3 regions of the Luteimonas lutimaris genome follow, and region 3 is predicted to be linked to each of the others. Evidence: predicted binding sites of a transcription regulator. Region 3 holds the regulator's gene; each other region holds the start of a gene.
The links. Region 3 encodes HrcA, which represses chaperone genes, less so after heat shock. Its sites were predicted from a motif close to TTNGCACTCNNNNNNNNNGAGTGCNAA; they were not measured.

Region 1 (2,266 bases), on a different contig from region 3:
CCTCGGCCAGTTCAACGCCGCGCTCGAGGACGTCGACGCCGACCTGGCCGGCGCGGTGAAGTACGACGACGAGGACAAGGCCAGGCTCACCCTGGCTGGCGAAGGCGGCACCACCATCGCCAACGTCGCGCCCGGCCTGCTGTCGGCGACCAGCACCGAGGCGGTCAACGGCGCGCAGCTGTTCGGCATGGGCGATTCGATGGCGCAGTTCCTCGGCGGCGGTGCATCGATGGGTGCGAACGGCTTCAGCGGCCCGACCTACCTGATCCAGGGTGGCAACTACTACAACGTCGGTGACGCGCTGGGTGCGCTGGACGGCGCGATCAGCGGCATCGACGGCCGCCTCGGAGCGCTGGAAGCCGGTACCTCGAACGCCACGGAGGGCGCGACCCCCGCCACCGCGGCCAGCAACGCCAGCCAGGTCGACGACCGCGTGGCGGGCGCCGAGCCGCAATCGGGTTCGTCGCGCAATGCCGGCACCACCGGGACGTCGTCGCCCACCGGCCCGTCCACCAGTGGCCAGTCCGTGCCGGTGGCCCAGGCCCCGGCCCCGGCCGCGGTCGACCAGGAGACGCTGGACTCGGCCAACGCCTACACCGACACCACGGCGACCAAGACGCTGGCCTCGGCCAACGCCTACACCGATACGAAGTTCACCGCGCTGGACGACCAGTTCCAGCAGCTCAGCGACAACCTCGGCAACCGGTTGAACCAGCAGGACAAGCGGATCGACCGGATGGGGGCGATGAGCTCGGCGATGATGAACATGGCGATGAACGCCGCCGGCGGGCGCAGCGAGCGCGGCCGCGTGGCGGTGGGTGCCGGCTGGCAGAACGGCGAGAGCGCGCTGTCGGTGGGCTACGCCAAGCAGATCGGCGATCGCGCGTCGTTCTCGATCGGCGGTGCGTTCAGCAGCGATGACAGCTCGGCCGGCATCGGCTTCGGCTTCGACCTGTAGCGCCTGCGTGGCCCGCGTCGCCGGCCCCGCCGGCGGCGCGACGCACGCCCCGGCCGGCCGGGCCTTCTCCCGGTGCGGCCACCGGCGACGCGGACCGCGCTTCTTCTTTTCCTTGCCCCGGGTCCGCCCGGGGTTTTTTTGCCCGGAACTCCGGCGCCGGGGGCCGGTCGAACCCGGACCCCATGCGCCCGGGAGGCGCCGACGGGCAGGCATTCTGTCCCGCAGCCGCCGCGATCGTCGTTTCCCTGGCTGCAGCCCCCGCCAGATCCGGCCGACCGTTGCATGAATGGAACGCTGGGAACTTCTCCTTTCATTAGCAGTCGTATATGGACACTGCTAAAATAATGCCCATGACCGCCATCACGCTCAGCAATTCCCTCGTCCCCAACAACCTGCCGGTGCCCAGCGCGCTCGGCTCGCTGGACGCCTACATCGGCGCGGTGCACCAGATTCCGGTGCTCTCCGTCGAGGACGAACAGGCGCTCGCGCACCGCTTCCGCGACCACGAGGACCTCGACGCCGCCCGCGAACTGGTGCACTCGCACCTGCGCTTCGTGGTGCACGTCGCGCGCGGCTACAACGGCTACGGCCTGCCGCTCGGCGACCTGATCCAGGAAGGCAACATCGGCCTGATGAAGGCGGTCAAGCGCTTCGACCCGGAAGTGGGCGTGCGCCTGGTCAGCTTCGCCGTGCACTGGATCCGCGCCGAGATGCACGAGTACATCCTCAAGAACTGGCGCATCGTCAAGGTCGCCACGACCAAAGCGCAGCGCAAGCTGTTCTTCAACCTGCGCAAGAGCAAGAAGCGCCTGGGCTGGTTGAACGCCGAGGAAGTGCGCGCCGTGGCCGCCGACCTCAACGTGTCCGAGCGCGAAGTGCTGGAGATGGAGTCGCGCCTGTCGGGCCGCGACATCGGCTTCGACGCGCCCGCCAGCGACGACGAGGACCACGCTCCGCCGTCGCCGGCCGCCTATCTGCGCACCAGTGACGAGGATCCGTCCGAGGCCTACGAGCGCATGGACAGCGAGGACCACCAGCTGCGCCTGCTGCGCGAGGGGATGAGCCGCCTGGACGACCGCTCGCGCGACATCATCAAGCGCCGCTGGCTGGACGACGACAACAAGATCACCCTGCAGGAGCTGGCCGACGAATACGGCGTCTCCGCCGAACGCATCCGCCAGGTCGAGGCCAACGCGCTGAAGAAGATGAAGGCGCTGTTTGCGGCCTGAAGGCTGTGATTGGTGATTCGTGATTCGAAGCGGCCCGGGAAACCGGGCCGTTCTCGTATGTGCGTCACTTGTCATCCTG
Region 2 (2,266 bases), on a different contig from region 3:
CCGAGCCTTCCTCGACCGTGATCACGCCTTCCTTGCCGACCTTCTTCATCGCGTCGGCGATGATGTTGCCGATCGACTCGTCGGAGTTGGCCGAGATGGTGCCGACCTGGGCGATCGCCTTGTCGTCGGCGGTGGGCTTGGAGAGCTTCTTGAGCTCTTCGACGGCGGCCTTGACGGCCTGGTCGATGCCGCGCTTGAGGTCCATCGGGTTCATGCCGGCGGCGACGGCCTTGGAGCCCTCGCGGATGAAGGCCTGGGCCAGCACGGTAGCGGTGGTGGTGCCGTCGCCGGCGTTGTCGGAGGTCTTGGACGCGACTTCCTTCACCATCTGCGCGCCCATGTTCTCGAACTTGTCGGCCAGCTCGATCTCCTTGGCGACGGACACGCCGTCCTTGGTGATCGTCGGGGCGCCGTAGCTCTTCTCGAGCACGACGTTGCGGCCCTTCGGGCCGAGGGTCGCCTTGACGGCGTTGGCGAGCACGTTGACGCCGCGCACCATCTTGGCGCGCGCGTCCTCACCGAAGCGGATTTCTTTTGCGGACATGGTGGAACTCCGGAAATTGGAAATGGGGAATGGAAAATCGATGGATCAAGGGCGGGGGAGCGGGCCTGGGGCGGGATCGGTGCAGATGACCTGCTTCAACGATTCCCCATTCCCGGTTCCCCGCGCGGGTCGCCTCAGGCGAGCACCGCCAGGATGTCGTCCTCGCGCACGATCTTGTATTCGACGCCTTCGAGCTTGTAGGCGCTGCCCGAGTACTGGCCGTAGATGACCTTGTCGCCGACCTTGACCTTGGGCGCGCGCAGCTGGCCGTTGTCCAGCGCCTTGCCTTCACCGATGGCGACCACTTCACCCTTGGTCGGCTTTTCCTTGGCGTTGTCCGGGATGACGATGCCGCCGGCGGTCACTTCGTCGGCTTCGATCGGCTTGACGACCACGCGGTCGTAGAGCGGCTTGAGATTCATTGCAACCCTCGCAAGTGATTGATTAATTTATGAAAACAGCTGGATCTGGGCGCGGATTCTAGCAGTCGCCAAAGACGAGTGCCAAACGCCGCGGACGAGAAAGCCCGGCGAACCGGGTTGCACGGGAGATGGGGGGGCCGGCAGGGCTTTCAAGAGGCAGGCGACGAAAATTTTCGCGGCCGGTCGGCGGATGGCCGGCCCGGCCCGTGTTCCACCTGCCGGACACGCGCAGGGCAACCGTGGAACAGTCCGCACCGGGGCCGGCCCGTACAATCGGGGTATGCCCCAAGCCGTCATCGCATTCTGCACCTGCCCCGACGCCGCCACCGCCTCGCGCATCGCCGAAGCGCTGGTCGGCGAGCGCCTGGCCGCCTGCGTGAGCGTGCTGCCCGGCGTGCTGTCGGTGTACCGCTGGCAGGGCGCGGTGGAGCGCGCCAACGAGGTGCAGTTGCTGGTCAAGACCGTGGCCGCGCGCATGCCCGCGCTGGCCGAGCGCATCGCCGCGCTGCACCCCTACGAAACCCCGGAACTGGTCGCGATCGAAGCCGCGTCCGGACTGCCGGCCTACCTGGACTGGATCGGCGCCGAAACCGCGCCCGATGCCGGCCGACAGGAGCCTCCGAAGACGTGATCCCGAAGTCGTTCGCATCCCGCTGGCCGCGCCTGGCGGCCACCTTCGCCCTGTGCCTGCTCGCCGCCGCGCCCGCGCTGGCCGCCATCCACGAGGACGACCTGCTGCCGGTGGACGAGGCTTTCGTGCTCAGCGCGAACGCCACGTCCGCCGATCGCATCGCGGTCGAATGGAAGATCGCCGACGGCTACTACCTGTACCGGCACCGTGCCAAGGCCGTCGCCACCGACGGCAGCCGGCTGGGTGCGCTCGACCTGCCGCACGGTGAGCCGCACGAAGACGAGTTCTTCGGCCGCGTGGAAACCTTCCGCGGACGCATGGCCGGCAGCGTGCCGGTCGAAGCCGCCGACGGCGGCCAGGTGGTACTGAAGATCAGCTACCAGGGCTGCGCGGACGCCGGCGTGTGCTATCCGCCGCAGTCGCGGACGCTGACCGTCGCGATGCCGGCCGGCGCCGCGGCCGCGGGGAGCACGGATGATGCGGCCGACACCGGCTTTGCGGCACTGGGCACGTCCCTGGGCCAGCCGCGCGGCGGCGGTTCGCTGGCTGGCGGTGCCGACGCTCTGCCGCTGCCGCCCGAACAGGCCTTCGGCTTTGACGCCATCGCCGACGGCGGAAACGCGCTGCTGCTGCGCTTCACCCCGGCGCCGGGCTATTACCTGTATCGCG
Region 3 (2,266 bases):
CAGCAGGTCGCCGAGCAGCTGCTTGTTGGCGAACCGGCAGGCGTTGCGCACATCGCGCTCGAGGCGCTTGCGCTGGTTCTCCAGCTCGGCGCGCTCGATCAGTGACTGGGCACGGAGCTGTTCAAGCTCGCCCCGGAGCTGTTCGACCAGCTGGGCGGATTCGTGGGCGGATTCGAAAGCCGCGTCGCTGCCTTCGGCAATGCCTGCGTCCTGCTGGGGGGCTTCGTCTTGGTCTGGGTGCATGGTCGTCCGGTCGGAATGGATTCTCGGGTCAATGACGCCCGGCGGCCCCTGCGGGTGCCGGCACTGGCGATGATGTAGGGGCCGGGGCGGGAAACCCAACCCCCGGTGACGCGGGTCCATGGCCGGATGTTCGCCGCCGCAGCCAACGCCGACCGGGCATTGGCCGGCTGCTCACCCCACCCTGTCGGCCATCGTCCTCGACAGCGCCTGGGCCGTGGCCTGCACCGTGGTGATGACGCGGTCGTAATCCATGCGGGTCGGCCCGATCACGCCCAGCACGCCCAGCACCCGTCCGCCGCTGGCGTACGGCGCTGCGATCAGGCTGCACTGCTCCATCGAGGTCACCCCCGACTCCTCGCCGATGAACAGGCGCACGCCGTCGGCGCGCAGGCAGCCCTCCAGCACCTGCAGCAGCTCGCTCTTGCGCTGGAAGGCCTCGAACAGTTCGCGCAGGCGTTCGATGTCGGCCAGCCCCTGGGCGCCCCCCATCAGCTTGGTCTGGCCGCTGACCAGCACGTCCTCGCCATCGTCGATCTGCAGCGTGGCCTGCGCCAGCGCCACGGTGGCCGCCATGCGCTTGTCCACCTCGCGGCGCTCATCGTCGAGCTCGGCCACCAGCCGCTCGCGGATCTCCTCCAGGCCGAGGCCGGCGTAGTTCTGGTTGAGGTAGTTGGCAATCCACTCCAGTTCGCTGGCCGACAGCGGCCGCGACACCTCCACCGCGCGGTTCTGGACCTCGCCGTCGGTGAACACCAGGATCGCCAGCACCCGGCGCTCGTCCAGGCGCACGAAGTCGATATGGCGGAAGGCGAAGCGGTCACGCCGCGGCACCGTCACCAGGCCGACGAAATGCGAGATGTCCGACAGCCGCGAGGAGGCCTCGCGCAGGACCTCCTGGGTCGAGGCGTGGGCCGCCAGGCCGTCCTGGATCAGCTGGATCTGGCGCTCGCCGGGCGAGCGCCACTCGATCAGGCTGTCGACGAATACCCGCAGCCCGCGCGCGGTGGGCACGCGCCCGGCCGAGGTGTGCGGCGCGGCCAGCAGGCCGCTTTCCTCGAGGTCGGCGAGGATGTTGCGGATGGTCGCCGAGCTCACGTCCAGCCCGGCGTGGCGCGCCAGGGTCTGCGAACCCACCGGCTGGCCGTCGCGGATGTAGCGCGCGATCAGCGTGCGCAGCAGCTGCCGCGTGCGCGGGTCGAGGGCTTCGTGCTGGTCGATCCTGTTTGCCATGGCCTTGGATATAAGCCCGGCCGAGGGCCGGCGCAAGCCACGCCAATGAACGCCGCCACGCCCGCCGGCGGTCGCATCCGGCGAGACGACGGCGGTTTTCCATGCGCCGGCGGCCGTTTGCCCCTTGGCCATCCACCCCACCCGCCTGCACAATCCGCGCGCATGCTCACCCACCTCGCCATCCGTGATTTCGCCGTCGTCACCGCGGCCGAACTCGAGTTCGACGCCGGCCTGACCGTCATTTCCGGCGAAACCGGTGCCGGCAAGTCGCTGCTGGTCGATGCGCTGGGCTTCCTGTCCGGGCAGCGCGCCGACAGCGGCATGGTCCGCCACGGCGCCGAGCGCGCGGAGCTGCACGCCGAATTCGACCTGGCCGCCTCCGACGCGGCCCGCCAGTGGCTGCTCGAGCAGGAACTCGACGACGGCGACGCCTGCCAGCTGCGCCGCACGCTGCGCGCCGACGGCGGTTCGCGCGCATGGATCAACGGCCGTCCCGCCCCGCTGTCGCAGCTGGCCACGCTGGCCGGGCTGCTGGTGGAAATCCACGGCCAGCACGAACACCAGGCGCTGCTCTCGCGCGCCAGCCAGCTTGCCCTGCTCGACGCCTTCGGCGGCCACGGCGCGCGGCTGGAGGCGGTCGCCGCCGCCGCCGCGCACTGGAACGCCCTGCTGCGCGAGCGCGATGCCCTCGCACGGGCCCGCGAGGGCCGTCCGGGCGACGTGGCCGAGCGCGGCGAATGGCTGGAGCACCAGCTGGCCGAGCTGGACCGCGAACCGATCGACCCGGCCGCGA

Region 1: the regulator HrcA is predicted to act here: its motif matches at 1,272-1,298, upstream of rpoH (RNA polymerase sigma factor RpoH).
Region 2: the regulator HrcA is predicted to act here: its motif matches at 1,025-1,051, upstream of groES (co-chaperone GroES).

What each region holds. Positions count from the first base shown of each region.
Region 1 is NZ_BAAAZU010000002.1:17,386-19,651, reverse strand. Features, by position in the region: gene ABD679_RS01910 (YadA-like family protein) at 1-958, shown strand, start outside; gene rpoH (RNA polymerase sigma factor RpoH) at 1,309-2,187, shown strand.
Region 2 is NZ_BAAAZU010000010.1:2,021-4,286, forward strand. Features, by position in the region: gene groL (chaperonin GroEL) at 1-544, opposite strand, end outside; gene groES (co-chaperone GroES) at 679-966, opposite strand; gene cutA (divalent-cation tolerance protein CutA) at 1,247-1,597, shown strand; gene ABD679_RS09410 (protein-disulfide reductase DsbD) at 1,594-2,266, shown strand, end outside.
Region 3 is NZ_BAAAZU010000004.1:124,914-127,179, reverse strand. Features, by position in the region: gene grpE (nucleotide exchange factor GrpE) at 1-243, opposite strand, end outside; gene hrcA (heat-inducible transcriptional repressor HrcA) at 415-1,473, opposite strand; gene recN (DNA repair protein RecN) at 1,636-2,266, shown strand, end outside.